One region of the Limimaricola sp. AA108-03 genome, then DNA from elsewhere that is predicted to be linked to it. Evidence: riboswitches for the same ligand, from Rfam matches in the RefSeq annotation. Region 1 holds a riboswitch; each other region holds the start of a gene.
What was found. Region 1 has a riboswitch for cobalamin ahead of ACRAQ3_RS15920 (iron chelate uptake ABC transporter family permease subunit). Riboswitches for the same ligand answer to the same signal wherever they lie in the genome.

Region 1 (6,558 bases):
GAGACCTCTTAGCCTGGCTCGTGCCTTGGCAACATTCGAATGTTGGCGAGCAGAAGTCCAGATGCACGAGCAAGTCCGGTCAGCGAGTATCCGACGCTTGCTGATCACCGACGCAATGGCGGTGGTTCCCAGGTGCAACTTGCAACCACCCGCAGAGAGCTCTCGGCCAAGCCGCATTCTCATTCTGGCCCGCAAGTCGAGAATGCTAGTGGCGATTGCCCCTCTGAGCAAGAAAGCCCGGATGCTCTACGCCATGACGGCAAAAAGCGATGAGCTTTGAGGGTTACTGCTTCTGCCGGAGTGGCGGCGGGTAGGGCGCTCGCTCGAAAACAGCTGGAGAAGCTGCTGTATGAAAACGATCGGACATTGCCCGTCGTCAGATACCCTGCGCTCCCTCGCCGCCGGTTTCTCTCCTGACTTTCTGTTTGTGGCTCCGCTCCGGACCGGTGCGCTCGATCTCCGGCATCTTTGCCTTGGTGCCTTGAACGTTTTGCGGATGCGGGAGGAAGGCAGGTCACTGTTGTCGCCCAGCCGGGCGGTAGGAAGCCTTGGAAGAGGCGATGAGAGAGCGTTTCGGAACCGGACGGGCGACCTTTCCTAGGAAGGGGTCTCGAGTGCGCCGGCGGCTGCGTGACCTCCATGTATTCCTACGGGCAATTGCAAGCGGACGCCCTCTTGCCGTTGGCGGAATTTGCCCTTGGCCTCGGCTTGACAGTGACCAGCCTGGTTCAGGCGAGGGGTGTCGGCATGGGGGCAGGGGTCAGCCTCGCTCCAGGTGTTGACGGCACGTATTGAATTCCGCAAGGGAACTATTAAGGGGCCGGAAACGATGATAGCTGCTCCCGGATGACATGAAGCTCCTTCGGTAGGGAAGCCCATGAAGTGCAGAACCTATAAGAGCAACATCATTCCGATGCCGATGCGGCCCTTTGTTCTCCTCTCGTGGGCCTTGATCGTCGGGGGCACGGCGATGATGGTCCTCGCTGGAGTTCCCGTGATCATCATCGCCACAGCGCTGCTTTTGTTCATCTGGTGGTGGAGGCTGAGTTGAAGCCGTCCCAGCGTATCGGGTCGGGCAAGCCATGCAGCTCCCTCTGCATTCAGGCAAGGATCGACGGACCGCGCCCGCGCCCCGAAGCAGTATAAACCATCAAGGCGTTTGTGCTGGCTCGCCTTGGCGGCGCCCTGCGCCTTTACAGGGGAGCGTAGTAACCATGTGGGACGGGCCAGCACATCCTGCTTCAGGGCGCGCTCCTCACTGCATCAGCTTCTCGGCGTATTTCACTAGTCGCTGCGCTTGGAACGCCACAGACTTCTTGCCTGTCTCGTCCAGCGGACCGGGCGTGCAGGAATAGCCATAGGGGTTGCCGCCGTCCTCGAACTTGATCGGGTCCGAATAACCTGGTGGCACGATCACGGCCCCCCAGTGCATGGCAGTGACGTAAATCGATTGGATCGTCGTCTCCTGTCCGCCATGGGGGTTCTGTGCGGATGTGGTCGCGGTCACGGCCTTGTTTGCCAGTGCGCCCGATTGCCACAATGGCCCCAACGTGTCGACGAATGCCCGGAACTGGCTGGCGGGGACACCGAAGCGCGTTGGTACGGAGATGAAGTAGCCGTCGGCCCATTCCATGTCGTCTAGCGATGCTTCGGGAATGTCTTTCATCCGCTTGAGTTGCTCGCGCCAAGCATCTTGGCCGTTCACCACCTCGGCCGGGGCCGTCTCTCGGCAACGGCGCATGCGCACTTCGGCGCCAGCAGCTTCCGCTGCCCCGGCCGCTTCAAGCGCGACACCGTGGTTGGTGCCGTAGGTGGAATAGAACAAGACGGTAATCTTGGTGGGCATCTCGGTATCTCCGGTTGCAGGATCTCCCGCCGAACGGTTCGCAAGACAAAAGGATCCGGTTCTTGCATAGATCCGTCACCCTAGGAGAAACGGCAAAGAGGGATGTTGTGCGAGCGGCCCAAGAGCTCATGCGACATAAATCGCGCGGTGTGCCCTCTCGCCCGCCTTGCCAACCGCCGTGCGTCGGGTAAGCTTCTTCCTGTTCCATGCCGGAATTGCCCCGGCCTCTCCTCTGATCCGCAAGGGGAGGGGCCGGCCCCCTCCTTGGGCATTCGTGTGCAGGGCCGTCAGCGGGCTATGGGTAGGTCGTCGACCTGTCCCATTCGGAGAACGGCCGTCGTGGAGCGGCTTACCCCTCCAACGATTGATGGCCTGAATACCACCCGCCTTACAGTCTTTGAGGCTGGCCGCCCGACACAGCATTGGCAGGCACCGATGCGCAGAACTTACAAAGTCCCCCGTTAAAACAGATATTACGTGCAGATCATGCCATGCTCTTCGCGGGCGCAGCATGGCATCTCGTCCCACGATGGTTTTCGAAGGCGACGCGGGGTGACACGGGAATACGGTGTCGTGGAGCCAGCAGGTGCCGACTCCGTGACTGCCCCCGCAACTATGAGCGGCGAGCGATACCGAGGATACCACTGGGTGTCATGGCCCCGGAATGGTCGTCATGGCCTAAGCCAATGCGATGATTTTCCTTGGCGATCCGCGCGCTTCGCATACCGCACTGTTCTGGATGCTGGGTGGTCTCGGCTTGGCGCAATGGTCGCACCTGGTGTTCCCCGCCCTCGTGTTCTCCCTCTGCGGACCATGGCTATGGCTCAGGGCACAGGATCTTGACGCAATGACGATCGGTGACGAAACCGCCGCAACGCTCGGTATTCCGGTTGCAAGGTTCAGGCTCTAGGTTTTCAGCGTGGGTGCGTTGCTGACCGGCGTGATGGTCGCTTTTTCCGGGGGTGATCGGCTTTGTCGGGCTGATGGTCCCCCATCTCGCGCGCATGATGGTCGGCGGCGGCAACACCCGGGTGCTGCCGCTGTCGGCGCTGCTCGGCGCGTTGGTACTGATCTGGGGCGATCTTGTTGCCCGCATCCTGAGGGCGCCGCAGGAACTGCCGGTTGGCGTGGTCACCGGCTTCGTGGGCGGGCTGTTTATCGTCTGGCTGCTGGGGCGGCGATAGGCGAGCGATCGTTGTTCACTGACTGTGAGCGCTGTTGAACGGTGATGACGGCCCTGTCCCCAGTGCACGTGCTTGCAGAGCTGGGAAAGCCCGTCGCCCTGCGCTAGTGAAGCGCGAGGACCCACGCTGCGGTTGAGGAGCACGCGAAGATGACCCCCAGCATCGCCCGGCCATCGGGCACCGCGCCGCTCTATGCCGCCCTGTGGATGATGGGCGCGGTGACGGCCTTCACCTCGATGGCGATTGCGGGCCGGGCCGTGTCGATCGAGCTCGACACCTTCGAGATCATGGCGTGGCGGTCGCTGATCGGCATGGCGATCGTTGCCATTGTCCTGAGCCTCGGGCGCCGCTGGCACGAGGTGACGCCGCGCCGCCCCGGCCTGCATCTGGCGCGCAACATTGCCCATTTCGGCGCCCAGAACCTGTGGTTCTATGCGCTGGCCTCGCTGCCCTTGGCGCAGGTCTTCGCCTTCGAGTTCACCGCACCGCTCTGGGTGCTGGTGCTGTCGCCGCTGCTTCTGGGCGAAAAGCTGACGCGGCCGCGCGCCATCGCGGCGATCCTCGGCTTCCTCGGGATCGTGATGGTCGCGCGTCCCGGCGCCGCCCCGCTCAGCCCCGCGCTTCTGGCCGCGGCGGGCTGCGCCCTGGGATTTGCCTTGACCTACATGCTGACCCGGCGCCTTACGACGGAGGCCCCGGTGGCCTGCATCCTGTGGTGGATGACCGTAAGCCAGACGGTGCTCGGCTTTGCCTGCGCCGGGTTCGACGGCGACATCGCCGCCCCCTCGCAGGCGGCCCTGCCCTGGATCGGCGTGATTGCCGCGGCCGGGCTGGGCGCGCATTTCTGCATCGCCAACGCGCTGCGTCTTGCGCCCGCGACCTTGGTGATGCCGTTCGACTTCCTTCGCCTGCCGGTCATCGCGGTGGTCGGGCTGGTGCTCTACGACGAACCCATCGGGCTCCTGATGCTGATCGGCGTCACGCTGATCCTCGGCGGCAACTACCTGAACATCCGGGCCGAGGCGCGGCGGCCCGAGGCGGCCTGAGCTTGTGGCCCCCTCACCCTGCCGTGGAAGACGGCCGTCAAACGACACACACGCCCCTCTTGGGAGGCGAGCCCAACCTGACCTGTTGCAACTCCTGCCCCTTGCGGTCGCCGGTGCCGCGCATATGGTCACCCGGCTTAAAGGGTTCGGATGGAGGCGACGTCATGACAGCTGCGGCTCGTTCTGGAACCTACCTGGCGGTTCTGTCCGTTCTCGGGATCACGCATCTCCTCAACGACCTGATGCAGTCGCTGATCCCGGCCGTCTACCCGATCCTGAAAGCCTCCTACGCGCTGGACTTCGCCCAGATCGGGATGATCACCCTGACCTTTCAGGTCGCCGGCGCCCTGCTACAGCCGGTCGTGGGAATGGTCACGGACCGGCGCCCGGCGCCCTATTCGCCCGTCGCGGGTATGATGTTCACCCTCACGGGACTGATCAGCCTCGCCTTCGCGGCGAGCTACGCGATGATCCTGATGTCGGTGGCACTCATCGGCATCGGGTCCTCCATCTTCCACCCCGAAGCAACCCGAACCGCGCGCTATGCGGCCGGCGGCCGGCAGGGGTTGGCGCAAGGCATCTTTCAGGTCGGCGGGCAGACCGGTGGCGCTCTCGGCCCCGTGCTGGCTGCCTTCATCGTTGTCCCATGGGGGCAACCAAGCCTCGCCTGGTTCGCCCTGGCAGCTCTGACCGCGATGATCCTGCTGACGTGGATCGGCCGTCAACAGGCCCGGATCAGCGCCGCATTCGCCCAGCTTCGTGCCCAGATCAAGAAAGGCTCCGACGCGCCCCAGCATTCGCGTTCGACCGTTGCGGTCGGCCTCGTCGTCCTGACGCTGCTGATGTTCATCAAAAACGCCTATGGGGAGAGCTTCCGGTCCTTCTACACGTTCTATCTCATCGAGCAGTTCGAGGTGTCGATCCGCACCTCCCAGATGATGCTGTTCGTCTTCTTGCTGGCCGCCGCCATTGGCGTCCTGATCGGTGGCATCGTCGGAGACCGCATCGGACGGTATCGCATCATCTGGATTTCGATCCTGGGTCCGCTGCCACTGACCCTGCTCTTGCCCCATGTCGACCTGTTCTGGACCGGTGTGCTGACGGTGATGATCAATCTCATCATGGCCAGCGCCTTTGCCTCGATTCTGATCTACGCGATGGAGCTCCTGCCGAACCGCATCGGGCTCATCGGCGGGCTGTTTTACGGCCTGAACTTCGGCCTGGCCGGTATTGCCGCCGCGATGCTCGGGGTTCTGGCCGACAGCTATGGCGTCGAGACGCTGTACCAGATCTGCGCCTTCCTGCCCTTGGCCGGCCTTCTGGCATGGTTCCTGCCAAGGATCGAGCATTGACGTCGTCGACGAAGGCCGTGCGATAGACTGTGCATGAATACCTGTGTTCGAATGGCCGTCGCCCATGATCCTCGGTAAGGGAACTGGCTTCCCAGTCTGGTACGGCACGCCGTGCGCTAGCTATGGGGTAAACGCAGGGGCCATGGCGCTTGCCGACAGCCTAGAGCCCTGAATACTGGATATCGGTGTGGCCGGTCTTGAGTTCGCCGTTGACAGTTTCGCGTCCCGGAACCGTTTGCGCTTTTCCGAAATACCCCTAAGCATGCAGCACGAACCCGATGACCGGGCCCCTCTGGCGGAAGTGACGGCGCTTCCGTGATGTCGGCATCGAAATCGATCTGCCTTCATCAGGATTCCCGCCATGTCTCATACTCGCACGCCTGCCTCCCACGGAGGGGCAGGCCCATCGCAGCGGGGCGTTCTGCGCCACTTTCGCTGGGCCTTCGCCGTCACCGCGATTGGTCTCGCCTTGGGGGCCGCCCTGGGCTGGCAGTCCTCCGGCACCCTGGGCGGAATGGCGACGGTCTTCATGATCTGCGCGGTGCTCGCGGTTCTCGAGATCAGCCTGTCTTTCGACAATGCGATCGTGAATGCCAACAAGCTGAAGCAGATGACGCCGGAATGGCAGCACCGCTTCCTGACCTGGGGCATCCTCATCGCCGTATTCGGCATGCGGATCGTGTTCCCGCTGCTGATCGTCGTCATCGCAGCGCGGATCGGGCCTTGGGAAGCGGTCGTTCTCGCCGCGTCGGACCCCGATCGATACGCCCGCATCATGCAGGAGGCGCACCTGCCCATCGCCGCCTTCGGCGGCACCTTCCTGATGATGGTCGGCCTGTCCTTCTTCTTCGACAAGGAGAAGGACGTGCACTGGGTGCGGTGGTTCGAGCGCAAGATGGCGCAGTATGCCACCATCCGCGGGGTGGAAGTGGCCATCGTTTTGCTGCTCGTGCTCGCTTTTTCAAGTCAGCTGCAAGAGGCGCAGAGCGAGATCTTCTTTCGCTCGGCCATCTGGGGGCTTCTGACGTTCCTGTGCGTCGAGGTCGTCGGAGGGCTCCTCGACCATTCCCGCGAAGCGGCGACGGCCGGGGCGAAAGGTGGGCTCGGCGCCTTTCTCTACCTTGAGGTTC
Region 2 (6,558 bases), on a different replicon from region 1:
CCGCCAGCTCACCAATCTTGGCATGCAGCTCCTTCACCTGCGACTCGTCGACTTCGGGCGTCTTCTTTCCGCCCCGCTCAAAGACCCCTGAAGCGCCCTCGAGCAGAGCCCGCTTCCACTGATGGATCAGCGTGGGATGCACCCCAAACCGGCTCGCCAGCTCGGCGGCCGTTTGTTCGCCCTTCAAAGCTTCCAACGCGACCTTGGCCTTGAAAGCAGGCGCGTGCTGCTTGCGTTTCGACATCTCTGATCTCCTCGTCGGTGAAGATCAGCAGACAGCAGATCGTAGCTTACGTCAGTGCCCTGAAATCGGGGAGCACCTCACTCTCGCTGGCGCCGAGGCTCTGGGTGGTTTGTCGGACGCTGGTTCTCCTCTCGCTGGGTGTCTACCGCCGAGCAAGGAGCCATACGAAAAAGAGCCCCCCGACAAGGCCCGTCACCACGCCGATCGGGAGGTCCTGCGGCGCCATCACCGTTCTGGCGAACAGGTCGCACCAGATCAGGAACACCGCGCCGAGCAGAGCCGAAAGCGGCAAGACGCGGGCCTGGCTGCCGCCCACGACCATACGGGCGACATGCGGGATCATCAGTCCGACGAAGCCGATCACCCCGGAGAACGCCACCATGACCCCGGTCAGCAGGGCGCCCGCGACAAACACCTCGAGCCGGAACCGCGACACCGCGATACCCAGGGTCGCGGCGGTCTCGTCCCCGATCGTCATGGCGTCGAGATCCTGCGCCCTGAGCCAAAGCCACGGGCCGCAGAGCGCGAGCACGAGGGCGGGGAAAGCCAGATGCGACCATTGCGCCAGACCAAGACCGCCCAGCATCCAGAACAGCGCGGTGTGCGAGGCGCGCGGATCGCCGAGGAAGATCATCGCGTTGGCCCCGGCCATCACGATGAAGGACACCGCCACTCCGGCGAGCACCAGCCGTTCTGCCGAGGCCGCGTCCGCGAGACGTGCCACGCCGAGCACCAACGCCATCGCACCGAGGGCGCCGGCGAAGGCGAAGATCGGCACGGTGGCAAGGCCGAGGATCATCCCGGTGTGCAGCAGCGCGGTGATCGCGCCGAAGGCCCCGCCGGAGGAGATGCCGAGCAAATGCGGGTCCGCCAGCGCGTTTCGCGTGACGGCCTGCAAGACCGCGCCCACCAGCGCCAGCCCCGCACCCACAAGCCCGGCAAGGATCGCCCGCGGCATTCTCAAGTCCCAGACGATGGCCTCGTGACCAGCCGGCCAAGTGACCTGGACCAGGCCCGGCATGAGTTGGTTCGCGATGACACCCCAGACCGTCCGGGCCCCAACGGACACCGCGCCGACACCCACGGCGAAAGTGAAGGAGAGCCCGAGCGCCAGAACCGCAAGCCCGAGCGCGGCCGGAAACATACGCGCCCGCCGGGCCGGAGCCCGGCCTGCGATCGACAGGGAGATATCCGTCATCCCCCCGCCTCGGCGAAGGCCCGGGCCAGCACGCCCACCGCCTCGATGTTGCGCGGGCCCGGCGTGGCAGCCACATAGTCGAGGGTGACGAAATTGTCCTCACGCACGGCGGTCATGCCCGCGAAGGCCGGGTTCGATATCAGGAATTCGCGCTTCTGGGCGGCGGTGACCTCGCCGTAATCGACGATCAGGATCATCTCCGGATCGCGCGCGATCACCTCCTCCCAACCGACCGTCGCCCAGCTCTTCTCGAAATCGTCCACGACGTTGACGCCGCCCGCCGCTTCGATGAGCGCGGTGGGCATGGCGTAGCGCCCGGCCGTGAACGGCGTGTCCTCGCCGCTGTCATAGACGAAGACGCGAAGCGGCCTGGCGCCGTTCCCGGCAGCGTCCTTCTGCCGGGCGAGATCCTCGCGCCAGTCGGCTACCAGCCCCTCGGCCCGCTCCGCGACGCCAAAAATCGTCCCGAGGTTGCGAATGTCGGTATAGAGATCCTCGAAGCTCGCCTTGGGCTTCTCCATCACATGCGCGCAGCTCTCGGCGAGTTCGTAGACCGCGATGTCGAAAGGCGCGAGCGTGTCGGGCGTCACTTCGCCGCCGACATTCATGCCGTAGTTCCAGCCGGCAAAGTAGAAGTCGGCATTTGCCCCCAGCAGCACCTCGCGGCCAGGATATTGCGGCGATAGTTCCGGCAGCGTCTCGACATCGGCGCGCAGCCGCTCGTCGAGGGTCTTCCATCCGGAGACACCGGTGTAGCCGACCATGTGATCGCGCAGTCCGAGCGCCAGCATCATCTCGGTCAGGTTGACATCATTCGACACCGCGCGCTCCGGCGCGGCTTCGAAGGTGATCTCCCGGTCGCAGCTCTGCACGGTCACGGGGAAGGCCTGAGCCGCGGCAGGGGCGGCCAGGAGAAAGGCGACAGGAAGGATTCGGAAAGTCATGGGTCAGTAGGTCCGTTCAGAGGCGGCGAGCGAGTAGGTGAAGCGGGTGCGCCCCGAGGGTTCGAGGCGTTCGCGGCGGGCGGTAACGGAAAAAGCGTGGGCCACGGTCGCCGCATCGAGTGCGACATCCGGCGTCCCATGCGCGATTATCTGACCGCGCGAGAGCACCAGCACCTCATCGCAAAGATCGAAAGCGAGGTTCAGGTCGTGCAGGCTGGTGACGATGGTGACATCGAGGCCACGCAGCATCTCCAGCACCTCAAGCTGGTGGCGGATATCGAGATGGTTGGTGGGCTCGTCGAGGATGAGCACCTGCGGCTCCTGCACCAGCGCGCGCGCTACCATCGCGCGCTGTTTTTCTCCGCCAGACAGCGTGCCGAGACGGCGCTCGGCCAGCCCAGCAAGGTCGAGCCGGTGCAGCGCCGCTTCGACGATTCCGGCCTCGCGTGTGCCGGGACCCGAAAGGCCGCGGCGATGCGGCACCCGTCCCAGTCCCGCGATCTCACGCACACTCAGCGCGAAATCCGTCGGTTGCTCTTGGAGCACAGCGGCGACCCGGCGCGCAGCGGCCCGAGGCGTCATGCGCCACAGATCTTCGCCACCGATATGAACCTTTCCGCCATGGGGCCGATGAAACCGGTAGAGCAGCCGCAGCAGCGTCGACTTGCCGGCGCCGTTGGCGCCGACGATGCCCAGCGTCCGACCGGCGGCCAGCTCGAAGCTCACGCCCTTGAGGATCGCCGGCCCATGACGCGGCCCCCAGCTCAGATCGCTGGCGGAGATGGACGCGGCGGTCATTGCCGAACCCGCAGAGCGGCGTGGGTCACGCGGGGCGGGAACACCACCTCGGGTTCAATCCGGAGCGACACGCGGCCGCGCCGTGCGCGCCAGACGACCCGCCGGCCGCAGCCGTCGAGCCGCGTCGTTCCGGTCAGCTCGAAGCCGGGACCGGCGGCCACGGCAGCGAGGTCGACGGCCCGCCCGAGTTGTCTCGACAGTCTATGGGCGCAGCAACAGCTTGCTCGCGAGGTCGCGCCCGCTTTGCAGGTGGTGTTCGATCTGGTCCGGTCCATGCAGCCCTCCGCGCATTCGCGGGGCTTGCGCACAGAGGGACCGGCGATTTCGGTGCGGCAGTTGCCGACGAGCCATCATGGCCTCCTGTCCGGGACACCCCGCCCGGGTTGAGTGACATCAGCGATGGCAGGTCTCCTGACTTGCGGGTCTACGCTTTTCCGAACCTTCCCGGGCTGTGGAACCCAGTGGTCTTCTCGGAAACGCTCGCCGCTCACAGTTGCGGGGGCAGTCACGGATTCGGCGCCTGTTGGCTACACCTCACCGTATTCCCTTTTCATCCCGCGTCGCCCTCAAGGGCCAACGGGAACCATCACCGCAAAGGGATGGCACGCTTTTCCCCTCGAAGGCAATGTCCAATCACGTGCCGGGGGCATCGAAGGCAGGTGATCTTGGAGGAGCGCGTATGCCTGCAATCGGGAGGGTCCGGGTTCTCGGCTTAGGCTGTCCTTGCCCAAGCCGCTAAGCCTCTGACCAAATTCGGAATGCGGTGGAGGAGCGATGTCTGTTTGCCACTGACTGACGGACTGTCAGCCTGCGAATGGCATGCCAAGAAAGGCGATGAGAACTCCAAGCACACCAAGTGCTGCGAAGCCTGTAGCGCCGGCGACGCGGCCAGAAATCCAGTAGCCGGCCGCCGCTACCGCGCTTTGCAGCGCGTAATATCCAGCGAAAGCCCGAGAGGCGATGGTGATGATCTCGAAAACATTCGCTGACCATGTCAGAACGAGACTGATGCCGGCCAGAAGAACGTAGCCGGTTCGCGGGGCGATCTTGCCGCCCGTGAGTTCGTGCAGAAGGCCGCCCGAGCCGGCCGTGTCGGCCACTGCCGCACTGAACTGGGCGGCCAATGCGGCACTTACCAGAAGTGCCGGAAGCACTGGCGCAACCAATTCCATGAGCGAGATGATGGCCGTCTCCCTTTGCGGGATCGTTCCCGCGGGGAAAAGAAAGCTCAGAAGAAGGATGTAGACCATATAGATGCCGGCGGAGACCCACTGCGCGCGGCTCATGGAGGCGATCCGGGTCTGTGGATCATAGTCCTCGCCAAGGTAGCGGGACGTTTCGAAGCCTTGGACCGTAACCAGTAGCCCGAAGATCAGCCACACCGCGTTCCAGCCAGTAGTTTGGATCGGGTTCAAGATTAGATCGCCCGCGGCGAAGCGATCACCGAAATGGATGCCGAGGCCGAGTAGGAGGCCGGCGATGATGGCGAGCTTGAGAGACACGGAAATCTTTTCCAGCCCCTCGAGCGCGGAAAAGCCCCGCGTCCAACCTATGAATGCGATGAAGAGCAACGCGGCAGTGGCAACTATCCGGGCCGTGGCCGGATCGTCATGCGCCGTAAGGCTGACGGAAAAAGCACCCAGCAGGTTCAGGTAGTAGGCGACTGAAACTGCGTAGGCCGTCGCCAGAACCCATGAGGCCGCGCGGTCCAGAACTCGTTCCGCCACGGAGCGCTCTCCGACCTCCGCAATCCGAGCGATATTACGGCGGATGGCCGCCCCGAACAGAATTGCCACTGTGCAAAGCGCCGCCATTGCGATCGGAGCCAGATACCCGAAGCTGGCATCGAGGATCGGACCGATCACGAGAAACCCGCTGCCGATTATCGAAGCGAGGGGTGTCACGGTAGCGCGCCACCCCTTCGAATCGCTAAGACGCGGATGGAAGAGGATGGCCGCGACCAGGCCAGTCGTGGCGATGATCGCGGCGTTGTTCATCCGCTGCCGGCGGGGTCGCGTTTGCCGGCAGCGATGGTCGTGCCGGTCCACGCGGGCGGGTCCGAGGCAGGGAAAGACTCGAGGCAGGCCTCGAGCACGGGGTCCTCAATATCGTTCTGCTCGCCAGCGTTGCTGTTCCAAGCCACCGATGCATCGCCGCCATCCGGAGCAGATGCAATCGTCGGGTGACGCTTGGTCTCGACACCGCGAGTGGCCGCTGTGTCATGACCTTTTTTGCCTGGAGCCTGTTCCCACCAATAGCGCTGTGGAGCGATGCCGGGGTCCATAGCAGGTGCCTCGAGGACGACATACTTCCAATCGTTCCGTTCGGCATGGGCGATGGCGCTGTCCCGATCCGGGAACGTCAGGCGGATCGGGCGGTAGGCGTCCGCACTTGCGGTCCAGCCCATCAGCGGCTCGATCTGCGGCGGCCTGCTCGGTTCGAACTCGAGCACCCAATGCCGGGGCCGCAGCCCGCGCTGCTTGACCGATCGGGCCGGTCGGTAGATGACCGCCATGGGGACATCGGCGGACCGAAGGTCGGTGCCGGGGATCTTCGGCCGGAATGGCGGGCGGTTGTGACGTTGTAGCCGAAACATTGCATTCTCTCCTTTCCCTTACGCGGTTGCACCCGCGTCTGCCTTGAGCCCGCGGCCGCGCAACTTCAGTCCCAGCAGGATCATCACGACGCCGAAGATTGCGGCATAGACGCCGAGGAGCCAGCCGAGGGCCAGAAGGCTTTCCGTCGGGCGGATGGTCAGAAACCACACGACCACGACACCCAGCAGCACCGAGAGGGCTCCGCTGAGACCCAGCCAGATCTCGCCTTCAATCTCCCTGCGCAGCCGGATCGCCGTCGTGATCTCGAGTATGCCCGAGAACACCGACCAGAAGGCGATGCTGGCCCAGAGGAAGACGGCGAGCACCAACGTCGCGACAAAGGGCGTCACCAGCACCACGAGGCCGGTCAGGATGCCCAGGACGCCGCTGACCGCAAGCCATCCCCAGCGTTCACCTTTGCGGATATTCCGCACCGCCGAGATCAGGCCGAAAACGCCATCTGCGAAGGCGAAGGCGCCGAAGACGAGGGTCAGGGTAAAGACCGCCTCGGCCGGCATCAGCCAGGCCAAAACGGCGATGATGAGCGCAACCATGCCTCGCAGAACGAAGGCCCACCAGTTGCGCGACAGAGTGCAGACCGTGTCTGCATCGAAAACCTTGTCGGTCATGGCGTTCTCCTCCTTTCGGTCCCGGCGGCACCCGGGCCGCCGGGAGTTTTCCCATCACTTTGTGGGCGCCTCCTCGGGCGCGCCGCCACTTGCACTTGATGCGTCAGTCTCTGCCGCATCATCTTTCGCGTCGGTGTCTTGAGTATCC
Region 3 (6,558 bases), on a different replicon from region 1:
AAGCGGATATCGGCGGCGTCGAGCGCCTCGATCGGCAGGAAGTGGTTTTCCTCGGGCGGGTAGAGAGAGCGCATCAGCGCCTGGCTCGCCTCGACCAGCGCGCGCGGACCGGGATCGGTCGCGCGCGCCCGTTTCACGGTGACGCTCACGCCGCCAGCGCGGCCTCGATCGCCGCGCGGTCGAGCCCTGCCTCGCCGATCACCACCAGCCGGGTCTCGCGGGGGTCGGCACCGAAGGGACGGTCGAAATGGGTGTCGACGCGCGGACCCACCGCCTGCAGCGTCAGCCGCATCGGCTTGCCCGTCACCGCGACGAAACCCTTGAGCCGCAGGATGTCATGCGCGCGGATCACCTCGGCGACCTGCGCGGCAAAGGCCTTCGGATCGGTTACCTCGGGCCGCGTCACCACGAAGCTCTCGAACTCGTCATGGCCGTGATGGTGCGCGGCGTCGTGGTGATCGTCGTGCTCGTCGTCGTGATCATGGTGGTGATGCACCTCGTGGCGCGCCTCCATGTCGGCCTCGGCCGCGGCCCCCTGTCCGAGCAGCACCTCGACGGGCAGCGCGCCCATCGCCGCGCGCACCACCTGCACGCCGGTGCGGGCCTCGGATTTGAGCTTCGCGGCCAGCGCCTCGGCTTCCTCCGCGCCCAGGAGGTCGGTCTTGTTGACGACGATCATGTCGGCGGCGGCGATCTGGTCCTCGAACAGCTCCGACAGCGGCGTCTCGTGGTCGAGCCCGTCATCGGCGGCGCGCTGGGCGTCGATCGCGGCGATGTCGTGGGCAAAGCGGCCCTCGGCCACCGCCTTGCCGTCGACCACGGTGACGACGCCGTCGACGGTCACGCGGGTCGAGATGCCGGGCCAGTTGAAGGCGCGGATCAGCGGCTGCGGCAGCGCGAGGCCGGAGGTTTCGATCACGATGTGGTCGACCGGCTCGTCGCGGTCGAGGAGCTTTTCCATGGTCGGGATGAAGTCGTCCGCCACGGTGCAGCAGATGCAGCCATTCGACAGCTCGACCACGTCCTCGTCGCGGCAGCTCTCGATGCCGCAGCCCTTGAGGATGCCACCATCGACGCCGAGATCGCCGAATTCGTTGATCACGAGCGCGATGCGCTTTCCGCGCGCGTTCTCGAGCAGGTGACGGATCAGCGTGGTCTTTCCGGCGCCGAGAAAGCCGGTGACGACGGTGGCGGGGATCTTTGCGGGCATCGGGGTCATCCGTTACTGGTCGGTGCCAAAGCACCGGGGGTGGAAATGGACTGCATCACGATCTGCGCGACCTGCGCTGCGCCGGGGCAGGCGCCACGTGGCGCGGCGCTGGCCGAGGCGGTGGCCGAGGGTCTGCGCGAGGGCTGCGTGCTGCGCCTCGTCGATTGTCTCAATCTGTGCCATTCGCCCGTAGCCCTGTCGATCCGGGGGGCGGGCAAGACGGCCTATCTCTTCTCCGGGGTGGACCCGGCCACGCAAGCGGCCGAGATCCGTGTTCTTGCCGATCTCTATGCCGAGGCGCCCGGCGGCGACATCACCGATGCGCGGCCGCTGGGCGGGCTCAGGCACCGGCTGGTGGGGCGCATTCCGGGCTAGGCCTCGCGCGACCAGATCCAGCCGGCAGCGAGACCGAGGAACGCCCAGGCAGCGGCCGAGACCCCGAGCGCGCGCGCCGAGAACATGGCAGCCAGCTCCGGTGCGGCGCTGCCGAAGTAGCGGTCGAGATGCGGCGCGCCGATCAGATGCGGCACGGCGATCAGCGCCACCCCGCCAGCGAGCCAGGCGGGGCCGCGACCGAAGGCCATCAGCGCGAGGCCCAGCGCGGTCGCGATCACGCAAAAGGCCCACCAGGTCTGGCGCTCGCCGATCTCGGCGGCAAAGGTGCCCGGCAGTTCCGGCGGCAGCCCGAAGGCCGGCGCCAGCGACAGCGCCACGAACCCGCCGAGCCCCCACAACAGCCCGCGCCGCGCATCCACCTCGACGCCGCGCCGGGCCGCGAGCGCGAAGCCCGCCGCCAGCACGAAGCCGAAGCCGATCCAGCCGATAATGTTGATGGCGAGCGTGCCCATATGGCGCCCCATGGCGTCGCCCAGCGGCGGCGCCCCGGCATCCGAGCCGATATGCCCATCCGTGAAATGCGCCCGCGCGCCGGACTCGTAGAGCTCGGCTTCCATCAGGAGGGGCACGACGAACCACAGCTGCAGGAGTGCGGCGAACACGCCTGCGGCCAGGCCGGCGAACAATGCGCTGGCCCCGATCTGTTTCAGCATGATCGTGCGATCAGTGGCAGGGAAAGCCGGTGGCGTGGCGCGAATCATGGGCCACGTCATGCATGCCGCCGGCGTGGCTGAAGCCCGCGGCGAAGATCAGCCCGAGGCCGAACACGGCGGCGAAGGCGATGGTGGCGATCTCGGAAAGCGCGCCCGAGGAAGCGATGGTCTTGGTCGTCATGTCAGTTCTCCTGTCCCGTCCACCCGACGGGGTCCTGGGTTTCATCGTGCAGGGCCGGTCTCCTGGCTCGCGGGTCGTGGCATCCCTCCACCTTCCCGGGATCTCTCCCAGTGGCTTCGAAGGGGCGCTCACCGCTTACAGTCGCGGGGGCGGCTGCGGCCGGGGGCCTCCTGACTGGATCGGCCCCTTCCGCATTCCCGATTTCCTCCCCTCGGGCGCTTCGCGTCGCATCGGGGAACCTTGCACCTTCGTTCTGCGCTGTCGCACCGCCCCGCGTCAAGCGCCAAGCCTTGGTCGAACGGCTCGGCCGTTGCGGGCGAAACGCGGCGGAACCCCGCGCGCAAAGGGCCGCGCGCGTTGACTTCGCGCCCCCCTTTCCCGCATAGGCGCGCGACCACGAGCGCGAACGAGGGCGGCTTTCATGCGATTCTCCCGGCTGCGGCTGAACGGCTTCAAGAGCTTCGTCGACCCGACCGATCTGGTGATCGATGACGGGCTGACCGGCGTGGTCGGGCCCAATGGCTGCGGCAAGTCGAACCTGCTGGAGGCGCTGCGCTGGGTGATGGGCGAGAACCGCCCCACCGCGATGCGCGGCGGCGGCATGGAGGACGTGATCTTCGCTGGCGCCGCGACCCGTCCCGCGCGCAACCACGCCGAGGTGACGCTCTCCATCGACAATGGCGAACGGCTCGCGCCCGCCGCCTTCAACGATTCCGACACGCTGGAGATCGTGCGCCGCATCACCCGCGATCTCGGTTCGGCCTACCGGCTCAACGGCAAGGAAGTCCGCGCCCGCGACGTGCAGATGCTCTTCGCCGACGCCTCGACCGGCTCGCAATCGCCCGCCCTCGTGCGGCAGGGCCAGATCTCTGAGCTGATCAACGCCAAGCCGACCGCGCGTCGCCGCATCCTCGAAGAGGCGGCGGGCATCTCCGGCCTGTACCAGCGCCGCCACGAGGCCGAGCTGAAGCTGCGCGGGGCCGAGCAGAACCTGTCCCGCGTCGACGACGTGGTCGAAAGCCAGGCGGCGCAGCTCGCGACGCTGGCGCGGCAGGCCCGCACGGCGGCGCGCTACCGCGAGATCGGCACGGCGCTGCGCGCGGCCGAGGGCCTGCTGTTGTGGCTGCGCTGGAACGCCTCCGAAACGATGCGCCGCGCCGCTGAGGAAGAACTGCGCGAGATGGCGCAGGCCGCGGCCCGGGCCGACGGGCTCGCTGCCCGCGCGGTCGAGGCGCGCGCCGCCGCCGAGGCCGCGTTGCCGCCCCTGCGCGAGGAGGCGACGATCGCCGCTGCCGTGCTGAACCGCCAGGAGGCCGAGCGGGATCGGCTGCTCGATCAGGAAAAGCGGGCGCGGGGGGCGATCCGGGCCCTTGGTGCGCGGATCGAACAGCTTGACCGCGACATGGAGCGCGAAAGCGTGCTCGACCGCGACGCGGGCGAGACGATGCGCGCGCTCGAGGCCGAGGCGGCGGAGCTGGCACAGGCCGGGCAGGGGCACGAGGCGCGGCTGGCGCAGGTCGAGGCGGTGGCCCGCGAGGCGGGCGAGATCCTGTCCGAGGCAGAGCACGCCCAAGGCCAGCGCACCGAGGACACCGCCCGGCTCGCGGCGCGGCATCAATCGGCGCAGCGGCTGGTGGCGGAGGCCCGGGCCCGCATCGCCAAGAGCGCCGAGGCGGCGACGCAGGCGAAGGCCCAGCTCGACGCCGCAGGCACCGCCGCGTCACAGGCCGAAACCGTGCTGGCTGCGGCCGTCGAGGCCGAGATGCAGGCGAAGGTCGCGGCCGAGGCCGCCGAGGCCGATCTGGCCCGGGCCGAGACGGAGCGCGCGCAGGCGCAATCCGACGAGGCCGAGGCGCGGGCCGCCCGCGCCGGCGTCGAGGGCGAGGCCAAGGCACTGCGCGCCGAGGTTGCCGGTCTGGCGCGCCTGGTCGAGCGCAGCGACGACAAGGGCCAGCAGCTTCTCGACCTGCTGAGGGTCGAGCCGGGCTTCGAAAAGGCGCTGGGCGCGGCGCTGGGCGACGAGTTGAAGGCCCCCTTGGTCGATGCACGCGGCACGACCGGCTGGGCCGAGCTGCCCGGTTACGACGCCGACCAGCCGCTGCCCGAGGACGCCGAGCCTTTGGCGGGCCTCGTCCATGCACCGGGCCTGCTGGGGCGCCGGCTGGCGCAGGTCGGCGTGGTCGCGCGGGATCGGGGCGCGGCGCTGCAGGGCTGCCTGAAGCCCGGCCAGCGCCTGGTCAGCCGCGAGGGCGATCTGTGGCGCTGGGACGGCTACCGCGCCGGGGCCGAGGACGCGCCCTCGGCGGCGGCGCTGCGGCTGGAGCAGATGAACCGACTCGCGGCGCTTCGCGGCGAGTTGGAGGTGATCGAGGCCAAGCTGGAAGAGCTGACCGAGCGCCATGCCGACGCGGCGGCCGCGCTGGAGCGCGCGAAGGAGGTCGATGCCCGCGCCCGCAGCACCCGCCGCGCGGCCGAGACGGCGCTTTCCGAGGCCGCGCGCGCGCTCAGCCGCGCCGAGGGCGAGAAGGGCCGTGCCCAGACCCGCCGCGATGCCGCGAGCGAGGCGATGGGCCGGCATGAGGCCGAGGGCCGCGCCGGACGCGAGGCGCTGGTCGAGGCCGAGGCCGGGCTGCGCGATCTCGATGATCTCGACGCGGCGCGCGAGGCCGTGGAACAGGGCCGCCAGTTGGTCGAGGCGGCGCGGATCACCATGATCACCCGCCGCTCCGAAGCCGACGAGATCCGCCGCAACGGCGAGGCCCGGGCGCGGCGCGCCGAAGCGGTGGCGCGCGAGCTCGAAGGCTGGCGCGAGCGCGCCGAGACCGCGCGGGGCCGGGTCGGCGAGTTGACCGCGCGCCGTAGCGAGACCGAGGCGGAGCTGGAGCGCGCCCGCGAGCGGCCCGAGGCGATCTTTGCCGAGCGGCGCACGCTGGATGCGGGCATTGCCGAGGCCGAGGCGCGGCGCGACGCAGCCGCCGAGGCGCTGCGCACGGCCGAGGGCGCGCTTTCGGATGCGCAGGCCGCCGAACGCGCCGCTGAGCGCGCCGCCTCCGAGGCACGCGAGCGTCGCGCCGCCTCCGAGGCACGCGCCGAGGCCGCCCGCGCCGCCGCGACCCAGGCGGCGGAACGGATCGAGGAGACGCTGGAGACCACGCCCGAGGCGCTGTTCGAAACGCTGGAGATCGGCGCGCTGGCGCCGCCGCCCACCGAGGAGGTCGAGGCCAAGGTCGCGCAGCTGCGCCGTCAGCGCGACGCGCTGGGCTCGGTCAACCTGCGCGCCGAGGAGGATGCCGAGGCGATCCGCACCGAGCATGACGGCCTCGTCGCCGAGAAGGCCGATCTCGAAGAGGCGATCCGTACGCTGCGTCAGGGCATCGGCAGCCTCAACCGCGAGGGGCGCGAGCGGCTGCTTGCGGCCTTCTCACAGGTCAACGAGAACTTCGGCACGCTGTTCACGCATCTGTTCGGCGGCGGCGAGGCGCGGCTGACCCTGGTCGAGAGCGACGACCCGCTCGAAGCCGGGCTCGAGATCCTGTGCCAGCCCCCGGGCAAGAAGCTCTCGGTGCTGTCGCTGCTGTCGGGTGGCGAACAGACCTTGACCGCGCTGGCGCTGATCTTCGCGGTGTTCCTCGCTAATCCGGCGCCGATCTGCGTGCTCGACGAGGTCGACGCACCGCTCGACGACGCCAACGTCACCCGGTTCTGCGACCTGCTCGACGAGATGACCCGCCGCACCGACACCCGTTTCCTGATCATCACCCACCACGCGGTGACGATGGCGCGGATGGACCGGCTCTACGGAGTCACCATGGGCGAACAGGGCGTGAGCCAGCTCGTGTCGGTGGATCTGCGCAAGGCCGAGCAGATGGTCGCCTGACAGGTTGCTTCTAGGACGAAGCAACTCGTGATTGAAGAACCAAACAAGAACACTTGAGATAATTCGCCGTATTTGGCAAGACTTCCTCCTGCCGCGACACTTCGCGGCGAGGGGAGGTGATATGCATTGACCGAAGCCAGCTACCGTAAGTGGATGGTGGTCGTCGCAGTGGCAACGCTGGTGCTGACTGCCGTCCGTCTCTGGGTCGGGAGGTAATCCCGGCAAAGAGAAACCCCGCAGA

Region 2: linked by a shared signal. The riboswitch ahead of ACRAQ3_RS20685 (hypothetical protein) and the one ahead of ACRAQ3_RS15920 (iron chelate uptake ABC transporter family permease subunit) in region 1 are both predicted to bind cobalamin.
Region 3: linked by a shared signal. The riboswitch ahead of ACRAQ3_RS14255 (CbtB domain-containing protein) and the one ahead of ACRAQ3_RS15920 (iron chelate uptake ABC transporter family permease subunit) in region 1 are both predicted to bind cobalamin.

Annotation. Positions count from the first base shown of each region.
Region 1 covers NZ_CP193756.1:60,120-66,677, forward strand. Annotated here, with positions in the region: gene ACRAQ3_RS15915 (NAD(P)H-dependent oxidoreductase) at 1,256-1,846, opposite strand; cobalamin riboswitch at 2,360-2,577, shown strand; gene ACRAQ3_RS15920 (iron chelate uptake ABC transporter family permease subunit) at 2,538-2,756, shown strand; gene ACRAQ3_RS15925 (iron chelate uptake ABC transporter family permease subunit) at 2,809-3,030, shown strand; gene ACRAQ3_RS15930 (DMT family transporter) at 3,180-4,076, shown strand; gene ACRAQ3_RS15935 (MFS transporter) at 4,241-5,428, shown strand; gene ACRAQ3_RS15940 (DUF475 domain-containing protein) at 5,790-6,558, shown strand, end outside.
Region 2 covers NZ_CP193762.1:26,020-32,577, reverse strand. Annotated here, with positions in the region: one part of gene ACRAQ3_RS20705 (IS3 family transposase) at 1-244, opposite strand, end outside; gene ACRAQ3_RS20700 (FecCD family ABC transporter permease) at 387-1,388, opposite strand; gene ACRAQ3_RS20695 (ABC transporter substrate-binding protein) at 1,439-2,386, opposite strand; gene ACRAQ3_RS20690 (ABC transporter ATP-binding protein) at 2,390-3,184, opposite strand; gene ACRAQ3_RS20685 (hypothetical protein) at 3,181-3,459, opposite strand; cobalamin riboswitch at 3,569-3,787, opposite strand; gene ACRAQ3_RS20680 (hypothetical protein) at 3,988-5,181, opposite strand; gene ACRAQ3_RS20675 (NADH dehydrogenase ubiquinone Fe-S protein 4) at 5,178-5,780, opposite strand; gene ACRAQ3_RS20670 (HdeD family acid-resistance protein) at 5,799-6,410, opposite strand; gene ACRAQ3_RS20665 (ATP-dependent Clp protease ATP-binding subunit) at 6,465-6,558, opposite strand, start outside.
Region 3 covers NZ_CP193755.1:2,923,441-2,929,998, reverse strand. Annotated here, with positions in the region: gene ACRAQ3_RS14275 (GNAT family N-acetyltransferase) at 1-149, opposite strand, end outside; gene cobW (cobalamin biosynthesis protein CobW) at 146-1,210, opposite strand; gene ACRAQ3_RS14265 (DUF1636 family protein) at 1,256-1,585, shown strand; gene ACRAQ3_RS14260 (CbtA family protein) at 1,582-2,259, opposite strand; gene ACRAQ3_RS14255 (CbtB domain-containing protein) at 2,270-2,440, opposite strand; cobalamin riboswitch at 2,476-2,698, opposite strand; gene ACRAQ3_RS14250 (chromosome segregation SMC family protein) at 2,862-6,317, shown strand.